Regions from separate parts of the Sporosarcina soli genome, predicted to be linked through region 1. Evidence: riboswitches for the same ligand, from Rfam matches in the RefSeq annotation. Region 1 holds a riboswitch; each other region holds the start of a gene.

Evidence for each region. A riboswitch is a leader RNA that binds a small molecule or an ion and turns the genes downstream of it on or off. The one in region 1 is predicted to bind cyclic di-GMP.
Region 2: another riboswitch for cyclic di-GMP. It lies ahead of ACFPRA_RS13905 (methyl-accepting chemotaxis protein); the one in region 1 lies ahead of ACFPRA_RS21700 (hypothetical protein).
Region 3: another riboswitch for cyclic di-GMP. It lies ahead of ACFPRA_RS00795 (methyl-accepting chemotaxis protein); the one in region 1 lies ahead of ACFPRA_RS21700 (hypothetical protein).
Region 4: another riboswitch for cyclic di-GMP. It lies ahead of ACFPRA_RS08985 (sensor domain-containing diguanylate cyclase); the one in region 1 lies ahead of ACFPRA_RS21700 (hypothetical protein).

Annotation. Positions count from the first base shown of each region.
Region 1 is NZ_JBHSNO010000016.1:213,222-218,392, forward strand. It holds gene ACFPRA_RS21690 (methyl-accepting chemotaxis protein) at 1-799, opposite strand, end outside; gene ACFPRA_RS21695 (hypothetical protein) at 840-1,553, opposite strand; gene ACFPRA_RS21700 (hypothetical protein) at 1,584-1,958, opposite strand; cyclic di-GMP riboswitch class I at 2,082-2,168, opposite strand; gene ACFPRA_RS21705 (DMT family transporter) at 2,463-3,470, opposite strand; gene ACFPRA_RS21710 (FAD-dependent oxidoreductase) at 3,594-4,739, opposite strand; gene ACFPRA_RS21715 (alpha/beta fold hydrolase) at 4,830-5,171, opposite strand, start outside.
Region 2 is NZ_JBHSNO010000007.1:41,260-46,430, reverse strand. It holds gene ACFPRA_RS13910 (amidase family protein) at 1-640, opposite strand, end outside; gene ACFPRA_RS13905 (methyl-accepting chemotaxis protein) at 828-2,879, opposite strand; cyclic di-GMP riboswitch class I at 3,000-3,110, opposite strand; gene ACFPRA_RS13900 (GNAT family N-acetyltransferase) at 3,424-3,867, shown strand; gene ACFPRA_RS13895 (NAD(P)-binding protein) at 3,869-4,069, shown strand; gene rlmH (23S rRNA (pseudouridine(1915)-N(3))-methyltransferase RlmH) at 4,416-4,895, opposite strand; gene ACFPRA_RS13885 (CxxH/CxxC protein) at 4,985-5,149, opposite strand.
Region 3 is NZ_JBHSNO010000001.1:182,125-187,295, reverse strand. It holds gene ACFPRA_RS00810 (hypothetical protein) at 61-690, shown strand; gene ACFPRA_RS00805 (DUF3307 domain-containing protein) at 819-1,691, opposite strand; gene ACFPRA_RS00800 (hypothetical protein) at 1,691-2,485, opposite strand; cyclic di-GMP riboswitch class II at 2,801-2,882, shown strand; gene ACFPRA_RS00795 (methyl-accepting chemotaxis protein) at 3,061-4,800, shown strand.
Region 4 is NZ_JBHSNO010000005.1:1,027,744-1,032,914, reverse strand. It holds gene ACFPRA_RS08990 (sodium:solute symporter family protein) at 227-1,864, opposite strand; cyclic di-GMP riboswitch class I at 2,205-2,289, shown strand; gene ACFPRA_RS08985 (sensor domain-containing diguanylate cyclase) at 2,481-3,446, shown strand; gene ACFPRA_RS08980 (methyl-accepting chemotaxis protein) at 3,883-5,171, opposite strand, start outside.

The sequences.
Region 1 (5,171 bases):
CGAACATCTCCCCAATTTCTGTAATCGTTGTATTGGTTTGTTCAAATTCTTTTGTTCCCTGCCCCATGGATAGGACAACTTTGTCCGTCTCTTCTTGAATATTTCTCACAATATTCGACACTTCAGAAGACGACTGACGTGATTGTTCAGCTAATTTACGAACTTCATCAGCAACTACCGCAAACCCTTTTCCGTGCTCACCTGCACGAGCCGCTTCAATCGCTGCGTTCAATGCTAATAAATTAATTTGCTCTGAAATCCCCGTAATTACTTTAACAATGTTACCAATTTCATGCGATTTTTCTCCAAGTACATTGATTGCACTAAATGTGGTATTAATTGTTTGATTAAATTGCTCCATTTTCTCCATCGAATCTTTTAACTTTTCGTTACCGTCTTGTGTTAATTCTAACGTCGTATTCGATTGTTCCGAAATTTGGTTTGACCTTATCGATAGTTCTTCAATCGCCTCTGTTATGTCTACGATAGAAGTAGAAGTCTCTTCAGTGGCCACTAATTGCTTTTTTAATCCTTTACCTACCTCATCTATTGCAGCCCTAACAATATCAGCCTTCTCAGTTGCGTATTCCCCGTATTCCGTAAGATTTCCAGCTTTTTCATTCACAGTTTTTGCATATAACTGAAACTGCTCACTAACCTGATCTGCTGATCGTTCCCCCATTTCGTTTATATCCTCATTATTTATAGGTGAACGACGTTTAAGCGCAAAATATTGGTAAGCAAAATACAAAGATGTACATAATAAAACGACTACTATTCCCAGCAAGATAGTTTCCATAAAAATAATCTCCTATTCTATTAACATTAATGCCGAAATTTTACAGCTCTCTTACAATGATATAAATTCCATCTGCTACAGTCGATGGAATATTGCTTAGTCTCTCATTATTTTCATATGTATGGACAATAAAGTTTCCTTCTACATCTTTATATTTCGTCAAGCCGTGAAACTTTTCCATCAAACGTATTGACTTCGGATTTGTTGCTTCACCTAACACCAGTCTTACGCCTTCTTCTGTTGCTTTCTTTATTAACAGATCGCCTAATCTTTGTACAATATCATGACGATCATACTCAGCGATGACACCTAATAAAAATAAATGCAATACCTCTCCGTCTTCCGGATCTTTTCCATAACGTTTTTTATAATCATCTAGGAAACGTGTATCGATATCCGCTAATACACGCATGACTACATTCATGTCAGCAAATGTACCTTCAAAAATATCGTCTTCGATGATTTCAAGAGCCTTCGTATCCCCGACTAACGCGCCTACGACATTTCGTTCGCTATCTAACGCAACAGCACAGTAGCCTTGGTGAGCAATTGACTCGATATATTCCTTCGTAAATTGATAGAAATCTTCGTAAGGTAATTGTAACGCATACCCGATTATCGGTTCTTGCACCCAATTACCAGCAACATCCACTCCAATGAATGTGCTTGCCAAACATGCTGCTGCCTTTTCTATTAAATCTGGTTGGTCCTCTGTAAGAATGTCATATACATATAAATCTTCTAGTGTCTGCATCGTGATGTTCCTTTCAAAATTTGATTAACGTTAGCGCAAAGTTGTTTCAGAAACATGATCGACTACCGTTCCTGGAAAATCAATGGTCTCTAGCGCATTTCGAACTTGTACTTGAGCAATTTTAGACTTAGGATTTACGATCACATTATCTTTAAAGCCAAGTGAAGCATAAAACATGATCGTTTCCCCTAGTCCTGCTGAAACTTTTGAAGGAAGAGGTGATTGGTAAGTTCCGTCCACTACAAACGTATACGCATTTTTTGGAACTTTTGCTACGGTTTCTTGTAAATCCTTTAAATATTCCGCTACAAGATCTTCTTTAATAAACCCTATTACCTGAACATGTACTTCTTTCTTTGCCTCATAAATTGCCATTTTATATTTTGGCTCATCAACAACTAACATCTTTAATCTCCTCCTCTATTACTAATTTTTTTAACAACTGATATTGTAATCTTCCAGCACTTCTTCTACATGAAAAAACTACCCCGACCAAAAATTAGGGGCAGCCAAATAACCACTTCTTATCTTGGCAACCCGACTATCATTTTCCAAGAGGATTTTAGACTCGTAGCTTTGCGTCCTTATCTTTCGATAAGTTTGCCTTTTTCAATTTAAAGAGAAGTAATCGGAATATCACATTAACCTATCAATATAGTAGTATAAACTACTTGTATAATTTTTTCCATATTAGTCCCTTAGACTGAAAAACTCCATATTCCTAAGGGTATTTCTACTCACTTTCTAAGCTACATTGGTAAGAACAAATAAATTTAAAGGGGGATTGCTCGCCGCCTAGTTCCATATGTTCAAACATCATAAAAAGGCAATCCAATTTGATGTGAATCAACGGATTGCCTTGTATTTATGCTTCAATAGCCTATTATAAAACTGAATATTCAGTCTATTCTACGATGTCTTAATCACTTGAGGGCTTACAGTAGATTCAATATCCTGTGAATCGGAATTACGTTGCAATAGAAATGCAGCGCTAAGAATAAGAATTCCTCCGACTATTTGTATAAAATAAAGATTTTGCCCCAAGACAATAGCTGCTAGTATGGCTCCCATGACCGGTTCGAATATCGCCAAAATCGAAGCTTTGGAAGCCCCTATCATTCTTATACCCGTTAACAGCAACATAGTGGGAAGTGCTGCCGCTACAACACCAGCAAAGATCAATATCGGCCAAAGTGAAGCATCATGAAACGGTTGGAGAATAGCCTCCTTTTCCCCGAAAATAAACCCCATAGTCGCGAATACCGTTCCGGCAGCAATGAGGAAAATTGTCGTAGCATACGATGCAGGAACGCTCGGATAACCTTTACGACCGACAAGAAAATAGACGGACATTCCAATTGCGGCAAAGAGTGCTAATCCAATACCAAGCCAATCAAACCTCATTTCTTCCCCAAACATTTGCCCAACGACAGCGAGACTGCTCCCACCCAGAGCAAATAACAGTGCGATGATTTTTTGCTTATTTAGCATTTCACGTCCCGTAACAGCACTGATCAACGTCACGATTGCTGGGTAGATATAAAATAATAGAAATGCCAATGCTACTGTTAAATGAACGAATGCGTAAAAAATTGCTAAACTATAGGACATAAAAGCCAATGCCGCAATAGACAAATTCCTCCATTGCCATCGAGGAATATTCGACAACACTTTTTTCTGATTCCGTTGGCGGCCTACTCCGAATATGAGAAGTACACACATCGTGATGGCCCCAAAGATTTCTCTCCATGCCCCAAAAGCGATTGGACTCACACCAGCTTCATATGCAATATTGGTCAAGGTTCCTAGGCTCGAAAAGAGTGCTGATGCGAACAGTACTATTAATATTCCCGTAAGTTGTTGTTTTTTCAAATCAGAATTAGAAATCATAGGCTGCCCTAATCCACTTTTCTCCATATTATTGTCCACCTCTCCATTGTCATATAAGGTTATACAATTTTTCACAGAGTCGCCGCACCTTAACCTATCCTTGTTTTCATTCTGGTACTGACTATCCTGAATAAAGTAAAATCATATAATTTATTTTGAACCAACTGTTGGGCATATACTTGATCCTGTCACATGTCTTGCGGCAGTACCTAGCATATAATCAATATTTTCAGATGCCATGGCCATTTTTACGGTTTCCGAACGAATATGCATTAATTCTGCAGGCCAATTTGAGGCAGCAGCCCCGTATATTTTTGACCAAATTTGAGTCTTATCTGCAATCGGTTTCATAATATCTTCCCAATTTTTAAGGGCTGTCTCTATATCATCGTTCTCCAGTTGTTTAGCAAGTTCCAACGCACTTGTCATGCTAACTCCTGCCCCTTGTCCTAAATTAGGCTCCATTCCATGCGCAGCATCGCCAAGAATCGCCACTTTCCCTGCCGACCAGGTTTTTAGGTAAATATAGTAGAAGTATTGATCTAATCTTAAATAATCGATACGTTCTATGACAGATTTCAGGTGGGGGAATGATGAAAGCCAAGCATCTTTATTAATAGGATCAGAAAGTCCTTCGCTATCTGTAGATGGCGATGTCAAATATACATACCGATATTGATCTGTAGATGGAGCTATCCCAATTCGGCGGAAACCATTCCAATGCTCCATTGCGATTCCTATCTCATCTGCATCTGTTTTTGGTATTAAAGCTCTTAATGCTCCATTACTTACTTTTTCAACCGTACACTCAATATGAATCGAATTTCGAATTCTTGAGTTGATGCCATCTGCTGCTACTACTAAATCCGCTTTCACTATTTCCCTATTAGCCAATGTAATCGTTCCTGACGAAGCCGCTGATATCACACGAGCATCCGTCTCTATCCGCACACCTAACTCCTGGGCCTTCCTTACTAGAGCACTATGAATCTCTTTACGCGGTATCACACAGAAGCGATTTTCTTCGCTGAATACTGTGGAATGCAATACATCTTGTGTTTCATCCATCATGTTTAAACTCTGAATAAACTCCACGTTCTGACATACTTCATCAAACACGTCAATCGATTCCAATACTTTCAATCCATTTTCCCACAAATAAAGCCCCGCCCCAATTTCTCTAAGTTCCGAAGATCTTTCAAATATTTGTACATCCCAACCACGTTGAGCTAGTGCTATTCCCAAAGTTAAACCTGATAATCCTGCCCCAGCAATACTTACTCTTTTTTTTGCCATTTTAATGCCTCCTTATAAAATTTCTTATAGGAAATAAAGAAGAAATCCCAATATTTTCCCGGGAAATAATATTGGGATGTGAGGATAGGACTATATAAGATTAGAGATTGAAAGATATTCTTTGATATGTTCCACAACTTTTTCCGGTGATTCAAGGGTAGGAAAATGTGTTTCGCCTGGGATCATCTTAAAATCAAACCAAGTGTTCTGCTCCGCAAATCGACTTTGCAATTCTTCGTAACCATCTTCCGCAGCCTGTGAGTAGATATGCACAATAGGACGCTTCTCTTTTAGAGCCGCCATCCGTTTAAGCGGCGAACCCCATTTTTGATATGATTCTTCGATTACTCGGCAGGAACGTTCCCACATATCGTAGCCGAAACTGGCCATTTCCTTATTAAGATGGTTTTTGACAGCACGATTAGTACTAAC
Region 2 (5,171 bases), on a different contig from region 1:
ATCCAGATGTATCCGTCCCTAATCCAAATACACCGAAGTTTGCTGTGACTGCCGCAGCAGTTCCACTGCTGGAACCGGAAGCATCACGTTGAAGGTTGTAAGGATTCAAAGTTAAACCGCCCAAAGAGCTATAGCCTAATCTTCCATATGATGCTGCGAACTCTGACATATTTGTTTTTCCAATGATAATGGCTCCTGCATCCTTCAGTTTCTGAATGGTAAAAGCATCTTTTACAGGATAAGCTTCCTTTAATGCAACAGAACCTGCTGTTGTAGGCATTCCTTTTACGTCAAAATTATCTTTAACAACGATTGGAATACCATGTAGTACACTTCTCGCACCTTTACTTTGTCTCTCTGCGTCCAATTGCTTTGCAATCTCTATCGCTTCTTCATTAATGTTAGTAAACGAATTAATCGTAGGGCCTTGCTTGTCATAGGCTTTTATACGTTCTAGATAATACGTAACCAACTGCTCTGAGGTAATTTGATTGTTTTCCAAAGCATCCGAAATTTCTCTAATACTCTTTTCAAATGGATCAAATTTGGTTTCTTCTGCAGAAACACTTGCCAATGGAAGCACGGCCATTACTGCCATAAGGGCTACCAAGGTTATAACACGACTTACTACTTTAAACATGTTGTTTCCTCCCTAATCTAAATTACATAAAACATAAAAATTTTTCTTCTGGAAAATATATAAAAACATTCAAGGATAGTTTATACAATATGAACGTACATGAAAAACAAGGTTATAAGTTATGTAGGAATATGAATGGAAATCCAAAATACTCCTATTTGTTATTGGTTTAATAGAAATCATACTTTTACAGTTTAAATTGCTGGATGGCTACTTCCAATTCATTTGACATCCTAGCTAACTCTTGGGAAACCGATGAAACCTCTTCCATTGAGGCACTCATTTCTTCGGAGGATGCCGCGACGTTTTGGGAATAATTATTTACTTCGATACTCGTTTTTGAAACTTCTTCTATGTGAACTACGACTTCAGCTATATGATTCTTCATGTTTTCCATTGCTTTGCCGACCTCGGCTATTTTTGTTGTGCCTGCGAGAATGGAATCCTTAATTTCTCCAAACGCCTTCCCGCTTTCATTCACAAGCTTCATTCCTTCTTTAGCCGAGCTTACCCCTAGATTTACAAGACCCATCGAATCTTCAATGCCCTCTTCAATATCTTGAATAATTTCATTGATCTGCAATGCCGAGTTGCTGGATTGCTCTGCGAGTTTTCGAACTTCATCCGCCACTACAGCAAATCCCTTTCCATGTTCGCCAGCTCTTGCAGCTTCAATTGCAGCATTCAAAGCTAATAAATTCGTTTGTTCCGAAATGGACTGTATGATTAAGCTGATCTGTCTAATTTCATTTGATTTTTCATTTAACATGCTAATTTTATTAGCAGAAGAACTTACATTTTTATCAATTTCAACCATCTGATTCACAGTTTGTTCAACGACATCACTGCCCTGTTTAGCAGTTTCCGTTGAATAATGGATAGAATTACTTACATTGTTCATGCTCACTGTCACGTCATCAACATGCTTAAACACTTCGTTGATAATACCTACCGCATTTTTCATAGCGGCATCCTGTTCATCCGTTCCAGTTGCAACAAGTTGGATCGATTCGGATATTTCATTGGAGACTGTTTGATTCTCAATCGAAGATGCTGCCAGCTCCTCAGATGTCGCAGATAATTGTTGAGATTCCTGAGAGATTTTTTTGATTGTTTCTTTTAAACTGTTAGACATCGTATTGAAATTCTCAGCCATATCCCCGATTTCATCATTCACCTTAACCGTGATTTGTTGAGTCAAATCACCATTTGACATCGCTAAAGACAGATCACTAATCTTATTAATTCTCTTCGTTATACGTAGACTCATAAGAATAGAAGCAATTACGGCTAGAACCGCAAAAATCCCACCTATAATGAATATCATTGAACGTATGAAAATCGCCGTACTTAATATTTCGTCTTTCTTTATGACAGCAATATACTTCCAGCCATCGATATCTGATGTGATTGTGTTTAATACATAATCTTCTCCATCTAATTCGGTTTCAAATGTGCCATCTTTGCTTAAATCTTTTAATGAGGGGATGTTTAGATTAGAAATTGGTTGGAAGTTCAATTTAGGATCTTTTGGATGCGCAAGAATTGTTCCATCTTCTTGTGCGAGAATTACATAACCATTTTTACCTATACTGATTTCCTTGATAATATCTGTTAAGCCTTCCAGACTAACATCTAAGCCTAGCACGCCTGTTTGTTTTCCATCTTTTTCAATCGATACTACATTACTTACTATAATTCCTTCTATGCCAGTTGCCTCATAAGCGCTCGTTAATTTTACCTCTCCTGGATATTCAATAGCTGTGGTATACCAAGGACGGTCACTAGGATCGAAACCAGCTGGTACGGGTCCCTCGGGATATTGGACATAACCTCCATCCGATGTACCCATATAAACATAGGAGGCTTTAGGATGACTATTACTAAATTGAGAAAACACATTAAAAATGGCTTTCTCCTTATCCCCATTTTTTGAAGGGGTCATATCAATTGAGCCTTCTCCCGCTATATCTTTATAAGACGTAATACTTGAATCGGCATTTAAAACGGAAGGATCATTAGCTAATAAATTGACATTTTCCCTAATCGTTTCAAAGTATAGAGAAATTCCATTGTCCACCTGTTTAATTTCTTTCTCGCTGAAACTGATATAATCATCCTTAGTTTTTTGGCTAACTGTTTTATTAACTAAGACTCCAATAAAAACAATTGGTACTAGTGATAGTAGTAAAGAGAAAACTAATAACTTTGCTTTGAAAGAAATCCTTTTTATCTTCATTTTTACATTCCTTTCTAACTATGTCTTTTCGCCAAATTCATTCCAGACCGTTTTAAACACTCAAAAAGCTATTCTATTTAAATAGAATAGCCAAAGGATTTATATATATTAATACATAAATTTGGTAACCAGGCGATCATTGTTTAGATTTTAAGACCTTGGATTAATCCCTAAACTTTAGACCCTAAGCTTTGCGTCCTGCCCTTTCAGAACAGTTTGCCTTTAACTTCTATAGTTTTAGTATTAAATTGCACTCACTTATAATCTCATGTAGCTCTACAAACTTCAAGGCTTTTTAACCAGTCCCGACTGTTAACCTATGAATAACGGATCATAACAATGGTTCAAAACCAGTGAAAAAGTAGCTTTTTGTTTACCGTGTATAAAGTTTCAGATAAATGAGGTCAAAAATATAACTTCAAATTAGTATTTAATTGATGTTGGGGATCAAATATTTTTCAGACATGCGAAGTCTCCTCTCTTGATTATATAGTAACTATATAGCTTAAGTTATATATACAAAAGAAAGAAAGGTTTTGACATTATGTTTACTGGGATTCGAGCTATTACAGACTCGAACAAAAAAGAGGTTTTAGAATTAAAAATTGCAGAGCAACAGCAGGGATTTATCGAGCCTGTCAGCCATTGTTTAGCAGATGCTGAAAAAGACACACGTTATATTCCCTTAGCTTTATATGAAAATGGAGAAATTATTGGTTTTTCGATGTATGGAAAATTTGATGAACAAATTTGGCTCGACCGCTATTTAATTGACGAGCGCTTTCAGGGGAAGGGACTCGGACGCTACTTTTTCCGCGCACTTCTAGAAGATTTACTCGAACTCTACCCTAACCAACCTGTATATTTGAGCGTATTTGAGCAAAATAAAGTGGCGATCCAACTGTATCAAAAATTTGGTTTCTCCTTTACAGAAGAAGTAGATGAAAACGGCGAAAAAATTATGATTTATCCAAACGGTGGTTTGTAAGATGCACAAACAAGTCATTATTATCGGTGCTGGTTTAGCAGGCCTAAGTGCTGCTAAGAAATTGAAAGAACAAAACACTCCATTTGTATTATTAGAGGCGACTGAACGCATTGGGGGTAAGATAGATTCCATCATACATGAAAATGGACATTATTTTGAGTTAGGCCGCATGAAAATGTCGTTTTTGCTAGTAGTGAATTAGCGCTCAAATTCCCTAACTTTATGGAGGGTGCTAATCAAGCAGGATACACTGCTGTGGACGAGTTAAAATTAAAAAAATAAGTTTATCCCTACATTAAAAGGAACGCGCACCTGTTTTTTGAAACCATTACGTGTTCCTTTTGATTCTATTTCTATTTAGAATTAGGGTTGTGTGTAGGGACTATGAGCTTGTCATACGTTCGGATGTGACAATCATATTTCCCCATATTTTTAAGCCTTGTGCTGATGCAAAATTGGCACTGTGGCGTAAGCTTTTCCATTCTCTTTGAAGCATAGTTTGAAAAGAACAATTACTTAATAAATCAAACTCCTCTAAAAAACCTCATTTACTTATGGTACGGTTCCCCCTTCATAATCCTGAAAGCCCGATAGATCTGCTCCAACAAAATCAGCTTCATCATCTGGTGCGGAAAGGTCATTTTCGAAAAGGATAAGTATTCGTCCGCCCGTTTCATCACACTGTCATGCAGACCGAGTGATCCGCCAATGACGAATGCCACTTTGCTGCGCCCGTATGTCATCAATGACTCCAAATCCTCGGCTAATTCTTCCGATGTCTTCATCTTCCCTTCAATGGCGAGTGCAATAACATAAACATCCGCTCCGATTTTCGCTAAAATCCGTTCCGCTTCTTTTTTCTTTACTATATCCATATCTGCTTCGCTTAATGATTCGGGGGCTTTTTCGTCTGCTACTTCGACGAGATTGACTTTGGCGTATGGGCCGAGGCGCTTGACGAATTCTTCAATCCCCATTTTCAAGTACTTTTCTTTTAGTTTACCGACTGTCACAATTGTAATATTCACATGTTGTCCACCTTTACTTCTTATTTACAAACAAGTTGTCCACATAAGTTATGCACATATCCACATAATTTTCTATATATTGTGTCGAGTTATTCATTTGCCACAATATATAATGCTAGATCCTCACAATAGGTATATCTTGTGGATAACTTTTCTTCTTCCGTGATCTCTTTCATGATTGGGAATTTCTTTTCCTCAGCAACAAACACGTCAAGTGCTTGATTTACATGGGTTTCACAACTATAAATTTTCATTTTATTCTCCTTTTTCTTTTAC
Region 3 (5,171 bases), on a different contig from region 1:
AATTGAGCATTTTTCTTCGTTTAATAAAAATAAATTCACGGGAATTGGGAGGATGGTTAAATGGATGATAATGATATATCGAAAGAAAACAGACTAATTGACAGCTTCGTGCAGGCGGAAATAAGTGTACTCGTTGAGTTACGAATGGGGAATGGATTGCATGCAATGGAGGTTGAAAAGCTAGTTAAAGCATTGGCTGCTTGTGCTGATGAGTGGGAGAATCGGGAGAGTATACCTCAAAACGCCATCCACGCTCTCATTGAACTGTTTGATGAACTCTATAACTTTTCACTGATTTATAAGGAAGATGAAGCGACACGAATAATGGAAGCCGCTAAACAGATAAAAGCGCTGATTCATAGATGGACAAAAGAAACGGGGGAAATAGATCCTGAGAAAGCCAAAGATATTGCCAAACTGCTCGAGTACATCAATGAGGACGGACATTTTTTTGAAAAGCTTCAAAACGGCAAAGGTATGGATGAGCGGCAATTTGAAAGAATTTATAATGAATTGGAATCCATTTCCAACCAGATTTATGGATGGGAAACCTTGCCGAAAGTATTGGTTAATATGCTAATCGATCTTTGCGAAATGGATTTGTATGCTTCTCAGTATCAAGAACAGCAAGAGCAGGCAGAAAAGATTTATGATGCACACGAACGAATAATGACTTTACTGATTGGATGAGCCTGAGCCGTTTATAAGCTTTTAAAGGGGCAGATAGTAGAGTGTAATGTCCCCCTAGCCACTCATGGTTGAGTAGCTAGGGGGATTTTTTATGAGGGGAAATTGTAAAACCTTTTTACAATGGTCCATCACATGATCAATCTCTGGGCAACGAGACCAAGCAGTAATCCTAAAAAGATAGAGGATAATGTCCCTAACAGGAAATATTCCGCCCAATTTCGATCATCCAACTGCTTGAACCGTGCAATCGACTTGGCAGCGATAATAAAAGCGATAGACGGATAGGCACCGATCATCGTTAATAAGATAACGAGCAATCTTTCGATGTAGCCAATGAGATTTCCACGTGAACGGAGAGGAGTGGTGTACGTAAAATAATGGTATTCTTCTGTAAAACTATTCTCCATATTAGGTTGAGCTTTTTCTTTCGCAGCAATAATTTGATTTTTTAGCGTCAGTTCGCCTTCGAAGTTTGCAAACTCTGAAGGCAAAGAGCCAACGATGAATTTAACGATATGACCACTGACACTTGTCGCTAAAATAAAAATGATAATGAGCAATAATAACGCGTTAAGCGGATCTAATTTGCTTGTCCCAAACAATTCTAAAATACGAGTAGTCATTACCACAACTTCCATATGAAAGAAAATGATACAGGTACTGAGTAACATTACGATATGAAGAAGTTGATCGAATAGGAAAAAGCCAAGTTTTTTCAAACTATCATTTGTGTTTCTTTTAATGGAGTCCACTAGTTTTATTTTCAGCAAGTCAATGAAAAGATGTGAGACACAGATAAAAAGTAATGGGAAAATAAAATACTCAACCATGTTCCTAAACTCGTAATAATACCCCCATACGATGGCAAGCGCTATTCCTGTAGTAAATAGATGGTGAAGAAAATGTTTCTTGAAATGTTTTATTTTATGTTTCACCATTTTATCCGTTTGTAACCAAAAGTCAGCAATTAAATGTGCGAGAAGTAGCAGCAGGACAGTCATCATTTTCCTCCCTCAATGTTTGGAAAATAATCATGAAGCTGATCGCTCACAATCTGTCGTATGTTCCTTTGTAATGAACCACTTGCGCTATACGGATTCAACTTATGATCAGTTTCTAAAGAATTTAATACGTTTACAATGTTATGAAAAGCATCCAGGATAGCTTCTGTTTTGCCTTTTTTCATATGACTTGAAACAGTAGATGCTGTTCTCCCCAAATAGTGACTCACTTTATTTTGTTGAGTAAGGATTAAGAACAAAGAACAGACAAGCGATTGGATTTCTGTTTGTTCATTTATTTGTTCTTGTTGCAAAGTTAAAATCACATTTAGCAACGTTTCAAACTGACTTCCAAATACATTGAATCCTTCGGGTGACTTTTCATCTGAAAAATCCGCCAACCGAAAGTGAAATTGAGCTCTATTTTGTTGTTTTTTCAAGAAATCATTTGCCTCTCTAGCTTGTTTCATTAACGGATGAATCCAAGTTTCTACGTTCAAAGTGTTAACGTCATCTTGTATATCACCAAAAGACAGACCGAAATAGGGTTTATGATTTGAGAATTTCCAAACACGGCTCAAATAAAAAGCAAGCGTATAAGCTGTTGCATAGCCATTACTCACCACGACGAGTTCATCGCCAGCCCGGTGGGTGATTTGCGTCGCAACAATATTTTGTGTCCACTTAGCTATACGTACCTCTAATTGCTGAAGATATTCACTTAATTCACTTCCGATATTTCCCTTAGACGAATGACTGACGTCCATAATGAAAACAGAAATTGGATTCGTCATCAATAAACAACACCTTCCCAGCATCAATTGTAGCATTAAGTTCGATGATATCATCAAATATATCAGTAATTCGATTAAACAGTCAAACTTGTAGAATGTTCGATTATACAATCGAATTTACATATAGATTCACTTATCACTACGAGGATGAGCTTAAACAACCGGCAGAGGCAGAAAAATTGACGAGGTACATGAACGAATTGTGACATTACTTATTGGTTGTCCTACTTTGTGCAATGAAATCTAGATTTGTGCTTGATTATTAGGAGATTATAACTATAATAAAATTAGTTACTTATGAAAATAGCAAAATAAAAGAATAATGGAGCAATGAACAGCATTTGTATTTGGGCACTTAAATGACTGGGAGCAAGTAGTGCAACCGACCTTGATTTTTTCAGGGTCTTTTTTTATGATTGCGGTAAAACATCTCAAATTGGACAAACTTATAATGCTGTTCAAACGCTTGAGACACAAGCTGTTTTTGTACTAAAGAAAAATGCATATTTGTCCGAGGAGATACAGCTCTTGCAGGTATTACCAAGTAAATAATATAAATATGAGGAGCATAATTTATGAGTCTTTTTTTCAGAAAATCTATATCTTGGGATGAACAAATAAAGTTTACTAATTCCAACTTATCAAATGTAGGAGAAAGAGCAAAAGAACGCCTGAATTTCTTAGGTATCGACCAAGATACGTTACAAATTGTAAAAGAGTCAGCGGATTTTCTTGCCCCTTTTAAGGATGAGATGATTGACAAGTTTTATGAAAGGATCCAGTCTGTCGAGGGTCTACATAAGATTATTAACGAATATTCTACAATTGATCGATTAAGAAAAACGATGGGGAAGTATCTTGATCAATTTTTAGAAGCAGAAATTAATAAAGAGTATATCATGACCCGTATCCGTATCGGCCAAGTGCATAGTCGCATCAATTTAACAGCTGAAAATTTTATTTCTGCCCATCATTTGCTTCTTCAAGTAATGACGGCTGTCTTAATCGAAAAACTATACCATAAACCTGCTCGGATGATGGAGAGTATAATTGCCGTCCAAAAGTTAGCTGCATATGACCAACAGCTAATCGTAGAAGTGTATATGGAACATACATTTAAGCATTTCCTATTTGGTGTTTCGGATATGTTGAATGAGATAACAGATATTGATACGACGAAACAACTCATTTATAGTATAGAAAAACAAATGGATGAAACACATAATGTTACTGCAGCTACTGATCAAATGAGTGCCTCCATACAAGAAGTTGCAAATTATGCGATAAAAGTGGCGGAGGGGACAGATGATGCTGTACAATCTGCTGAAAAAAGTCGGCTAGCTGTAGATGAAACGACAACGGACATTCTTCAAGTTGGAAAAGTGTACGAAGAAATTGTGAACGGGGTAACAAGACTTGGTCAGGAAATCGACCATACCCAAGACATTGTCCAAGTGATTAAAGGGATCGCTGACCAAACCAATTTACTCGCGTTAAATGCAAGTATTGAAGCTGCGAGAGCGGGAGAACACGGACAAGGATTTTCCGTGGTTGCTTCTGAAGTCCGTAAATTATCTGAACATACAAAAGAACAAATCGTAAAAATCAACGAAAATATGGAATCTTTGCAAAGGGTTTCTTCAGAAGTAATCGATGAAATCACCAAAACCTCTAAATTAGTAGAAAAAAGCGTCACAGGGGCAGAGAACACAAGCCAAGCATTAGTTCATATTGTCGAAATGATGCAAGGGATTAACGAAGCAACATCGCAAATAGCAGCCATGAGCGAGGAACAAACTTCCACGACTGTAGATATTGCTTCTAGAAATTCTTCTATTTATGATAATAGTGTACAAGCTCGAGAAATCTCACATCAAACTGCGAAAACACTCTTTGATTTAAGTAATAAAATGGATAATTATCGTAAAACGTTCTTTGAGATAAATGTCAAACTTACTTCTAAAGATATAGTGAAAGTCGCGAAAACAGACCATCTATTATGGAAGTGGCGCGTATATAACTTAATATTAGGAGTCGAAACGATTGATTTGAAAGAAGTAACATCTCATGAAATGTGCCGATTAGGTCAGTGGTATTATGGAGATTTACCTGATCATATAAAACAAAAAGATGCTTTCAAACAACTCGAAATACCACATAAAGAAGTTCACGAAAATGCAAAATTAGTTGTTGAATGTCATAACAGAAATGATCTGTACGGGGTTGAAATGGGCTTCAAACAATTAGAAGAAGCTTCTGAGAAAGTTATTACTTTACTATGCGAATTAGAGGACGAATTAGAAAAAGATCTCTAAGTTTTATTTCATTTGATCGTTCAACATATTGCCAAAAAAACTGCCTGGAAACTGAACTGGGTAGTTTTTTAATATTGAACATTAACTTTGAGGGAGGCCATTTTAGAAGTGGTCTTCCGTTTAAAAATATTTTAGTTTACATAATATATATTATCGATAGTTGTGTTTCGTTGAATAAGTATACTTGGAACAGTGAGATAAAATGCAGAATTGCTGTAAATAGACATAAATGTTTAGGCTTGGACTTCTTAAATACATTCTAAAATTGTTTAGACAAAAAAATATACAGATACCTAAAATGCTGCTGGTTTCTGTATATCCCCATTATTATTAATTGAATTTAAAAATCTGTAGTTCGACCAAAATCCAAG
Region 4 (5,171 bases), on a different contig from region 1:
CTTTTTACAATTTTACTTGGTTAGAATAAACGACAAATGAAACGATATAACCCGTTTTGTAATAAAACCCCCACGCGATCAAAATAACTAAAAAAACCAAGCACTAACACGATTCAAACGCATGTCAGTACTTGGCATTATTCACTGTATAACCCTCATCACAAATTGCATAGCAGTTCCTAAATAATATTGTAGATTGAGTAAGTAATCTCTTGGTATTGCAACTCTACACATTGAGTTTTGCATGTTTTACGTTCAATTTATGTTTTGATTCCTTTTCCTTCACATCCGGTATGAAAATGATTGTTGAAATAAACCATAAGATGAGGATCGAAAATATGAAGATCCCGATCAGTCCGCCAGCGTAAAGCGGCTTGAAAAACAAGGTAGCGACTAACAATAACAACGCGCTGCTCACCAAGGCAACGTATCCTTTTCTTGCACTGGAAACAGATAAGTTCACTTGCAATACTTTAGCGGATTGAATGAGCGTGATGACCATGATTGTTACAATATTGGCAGACATTCCGATCCAAACAGGATGGATATTCAAATAGAATTGATTTGGGAGCCATCCGCCGAGATGATACCAGAGGATGCCCGAAAGGAAACCGGCAATCATGGAGCCGACGACAGCTTCTTTCGTTGCCAATCGCCAGAACAAAGCGGCGACGACCGGTGCAAAAGTGGCGGAATTGCGCATCGTCCAGGCGAGGATATTCCACCAAGCGGATTGTTCCGTCCGGATTGCGCCGAAAATGATCATAAGCCCTGTCAACACAAGTAATGAGATTTTTGTATATTTCACAAGTTGTTGTGGAGTTGCCGCCGGGTATAGTGCACTTCCGACATCTTTACCTAAACTTGTCGCACCGGAAAACTGGCAAGGTGCTCCCCATCCTAGCGCACAAGCCCAAATGCCAAGGAAAAACAAGCCGACTAGTGGGGCAGGAAGCACTTGCATCAAATATTGCGGCAATGCGACTAATCCAAGTGATGATCCTGGCACTACGGCCGCAGCTGATAAGCCGAATAAAGTTCCCAACAAGATAAAGGGAACGCCGAAAATCGCCGCTAACTTCAATCCTTTTTGCCCTTCTTCAGGTGTTCGACACGACAATGCCATTTGGAATGCGGCTTGTGCCAAAATGACGTTCACCAAAAATGTCCCGAACCAAACGACAATGACTTGGACCCCGACACTGCTAAACTCGAACATCGCTGGACTGGCAACCGCCAATTCCTTTAAACCTGCGATCCCAGGATTAATAAAAAAGGCAATGATGCCAATGACAAACATGATGCCGAACACAAACATATTCATCGTTTGGGTAAAGGCGATTGACCACATGCCCCCCGCTTGCAAATAAACAAACAGCAGAAGCGCCGTAAACGCGACCGATAGTGACAAAGAAATGCCCGTAAAGACATGAACAGCCGATGCAAAAGCAATCGCGGTCGCAACGGACCACATCGGAAAAGCGAAAGCGGTAATTGCACCGCTAATTCCTAACGCTTTTCTCCCGTAACGTTCACCGATCATCCCGGATACAGTGACGACGAGCTTTTTCCGAAAAGGACCGATGATGACAAAGGCGATGATCAAAATTTGAATTGTTTCAGCGACCCCATACCATATCGCGGAAATTCCAGTTAAATACGACAATTCCACGATGGAGATAAAGGTCGATCCGGAAAATAAACCCGTGATACAAAAGCAGACGAGCCATTTATTGAAAGTCCGGCCGCCAACAAAATAGCCATCCCCTTTTGCCGACTTCTTTCTTGAAATCGAACCGATAAAAATGAGAGCTATTGTATACAGTACGGCAAAAGCGATTAACCACCATCCATATGACGTCATGTTTTCATTCCTCCATTCCCTTGCTAAGTAAGTAAAAAAGGCTCCATAACACCCACAAAATTGTCTGGAAACAAATTTGCAAATGTCATAGAGCCTCCGATTATTCGGTCAGCTATACAATTATAATATTGTTTATTATCTTAAGTGTGTAATTCATATAAGTCAAGTATGAATTAAAAGCATTTTCTACCTTAGATTCACCAAGCCGATGAATGGATACGAATAGGGGGTGTCCAAAGAAATAGGTAACTTTAAAATTCAAATGAAAATTATTCCAAGCAAGTCTATTGACCTAGTTGTCGTGGAACGGTAGAGTAGTTAGTAATTACTTTCAAAATTAAAACAATAATGGCAAATTCATCGAAAGGTGAAGACGCAAAGCTAGAGGGGCTAAAGTCGATGAACTAAGTCAGCCAGCTATCGAATAGTGTTTACAGAACAGCAGACTAAACGACATTCGATTGGTCTGCTATTTATATTCATTCAGCAAATGTATTTGCTGAATGAATATAAAGCCTCCGGCGGATGTCACAGATTTTGAATTGAGCCTTGCCCAATCCAAAATCTGGACGCAATCACGCCGAGGCGCGATTGATATTGGGGTAGGGGGATGGCAATGAAGGTTGTGCTTTTTGCACTAGGCGTGCTAACAGGAATGCTTATTCCACAGTTCTTCAAAGGATATTTGAAGGTTAAATCAGGTTGCCGGTTAAATAGAATGAGTCGGATGCTAGAGTTGGTCGATAGTTCTAAAGATGTGATTTATCATTATCAACTTAAGCCACGCCCAAAATATCTTTACGTCAGCCCATCCATTGAGGATTTATTGGGCCCTGAACTTTTAGAGGCGAGCTATCAAAATCCCAAAATCTCTTTTAATTATATTCATCCAGAAGATCGCACACTTTTACTCAAGAAAATGGAGGGCAAGGTCGATTTCAGTAAGCCCATTTTGCAACGTTGGAGGGACCATACCGGAAACTATAAATGGTGTGAGGAATATGCCACCCCTATTTATAAAAAGGGGGAGTTGGTTGCCATTGTTGGTTATATCCGAGATATTACGGACAAAGTGGAGATGCAGCAAGAGCTACAGTACTTGAGCACACATGATATTTTGACAGGCCTTTACAACCGGAATTACTTTGAGAAAATCATGGAGCGTTATAACAATGAAATCGATTGTCCCATTGCACTCATCCTTTGTGATTTGGATGAATTAAAAGGGATCAATGATACATTTGGACATGTGGAAGGCGATAAAATCATAAAAACATCCGCCAAAATGATCCATGAATTTTTCTCGGAAAATACTACTGTAGCCAGAATAGGCGGAGACGAGTTCGTCATCATCCTTCCAAACCAGACATCTTCACAAGTCGAAATGCTATGCAAAGAATTCGAAGCCCAAATTGCCGACTTCAATGAAAAGGCCAAAGAAAGACAATTAGGCCTTTCCCTAGGTTACTCGTCAACTGAGCGCTCAATCGGAAATATGGACAACCTCCTCACCCAAGCCGACATAAGAATGTATCAGAACAAAAACGATAAAAAGCAAAAACAACTTGTGATTAATCGCTGAAAGGAAAACTTGTTTAAAGGGGGTGTACTAGTGATCATAGAATCATTTGCGCGCTCAAAGCGGGTGTGTTAGCGATCAAAGGATTTCACCTCGCGCATAAAGCGGGTGTGGTAGAGATCAAAGATTCCCTCACGCGCTCAAAGCGGGTGTGTTAGTGATCAAAGAATCTCCCCCGCGCTCAAAGCGGGTGTGCTAGTGATCAAAGACTTCCCTGCGCGCTCAAAACAAGTGTGCTAGTGATCAAAGGATTACCCCCGCGCCCAAAGCGAGTATGCTAGTGCTCAAGGGATACCCAGAGCGCTCAAACCGAACAGCCATCGCTCATAAACAAGTCCCCGCAAAATCACCACCCCCAACGTGGAATCAATGAAATCCTAGTACTTTCCATAAAGAAAAAACAGCATCTATCCCGTTCTATCAGGATAGATGCTGTCGTTTAATGCTTAAAACTAGAAATTAATTCTTGCAATTCCTCTGCCATAGTGGAAAGGGTTTTGGTGGATGCGGTGATTTCTTCCATGGAAGCTAGCTGCTGTTCGGTTGACGCTGCTACTTCTTCGGAGGAAGATGCATTGCTTTTTGCCATATTTTCAAGTTCAATGGCGGTTCCTCTTAATTCATCAATAGCGATTTGGACGTTTTGAGCAGATTTCGAAATGTCATCCATTTGCGGAGTGATTTCTTGGGTGCTTTTCAGGATTTGCTCGAATTTTTCAATTGCTTCGTTCGAGATGGTCATTCCTTCTTTGACGTCCTCTGTTACTTTTGCCATCATGTCGACGGAGTTTTCGGTATCTTTTTGAATACCTCGGATAATGTTGAAAATCTCTGTGGCGGATTGCTGGGATTGTTCGGCCAGCTTTCTCACTTCGTCGGCGACGACGGCAAAGCCTTTTCCATGTTCGCCTGCTCTTGCTGCTTCGATGGCGGCATTCAAGGCGAGTAGGTTTGTTTGCTCCGCAATCCCGGTAATGACATTTAAAATGGATCCCACTTCTTTGGAACGTTCGGAGAGGGAGCTGATCATTCGATTTGATTCGGACACTGAAGATTGGATGGAAGTCATCTGATTCACGGTATTGGTAACCGCCTGTCCTCCGATTTCGGCTTGTTCCCTCATATGGATGGCAAGTTCTGTCACGTTTACGGAACGATTGGCAATGTGCGAGATCCCCTCGGTTACTTGTTCGATCAGAAGCACGTTATTCTCGACGCTGTTTAACTGATTTTCGGCATTGCCCGCCACTTCTTGAACCGCTCCTGCTACATGTTCGGTCGCATACATTGTCTGTTCGGCGCTTGCCGTCAATTCTTCAGAGGAAGCTGCAACAAGTTCCGTATTGTGCTCGATATTACCGACCAGGTTTCTTAAGCTTTCCTGCATGTCACGAAATGCTTCGCCTAATTGGCCAATCTCGTCGTTCGTCTTGATTTCGATTTCTTCGGTCAGATCGCCGTTACTAATGGTATGGGCCTGCTCCTTCAAAACCCTTATCGGTCTAAGGACGGATTGGATAATGAAGAACACGATCAGGGCACCGACCAATAAGGCAATCCCGATGACGACGCTTGTCCTGTTTAAGATCGGGGCGGCCGCTTCCTCTATTTCGGATGTAATGAGCGTGCCTCCGATTTTCCACCCGGTCAGTTCGTTCGTCAGGAAAGTCATGAACTGCTCATCACCTTCAATTGTATAATCAAAAGTACCTTGCTTTTGCTCATACA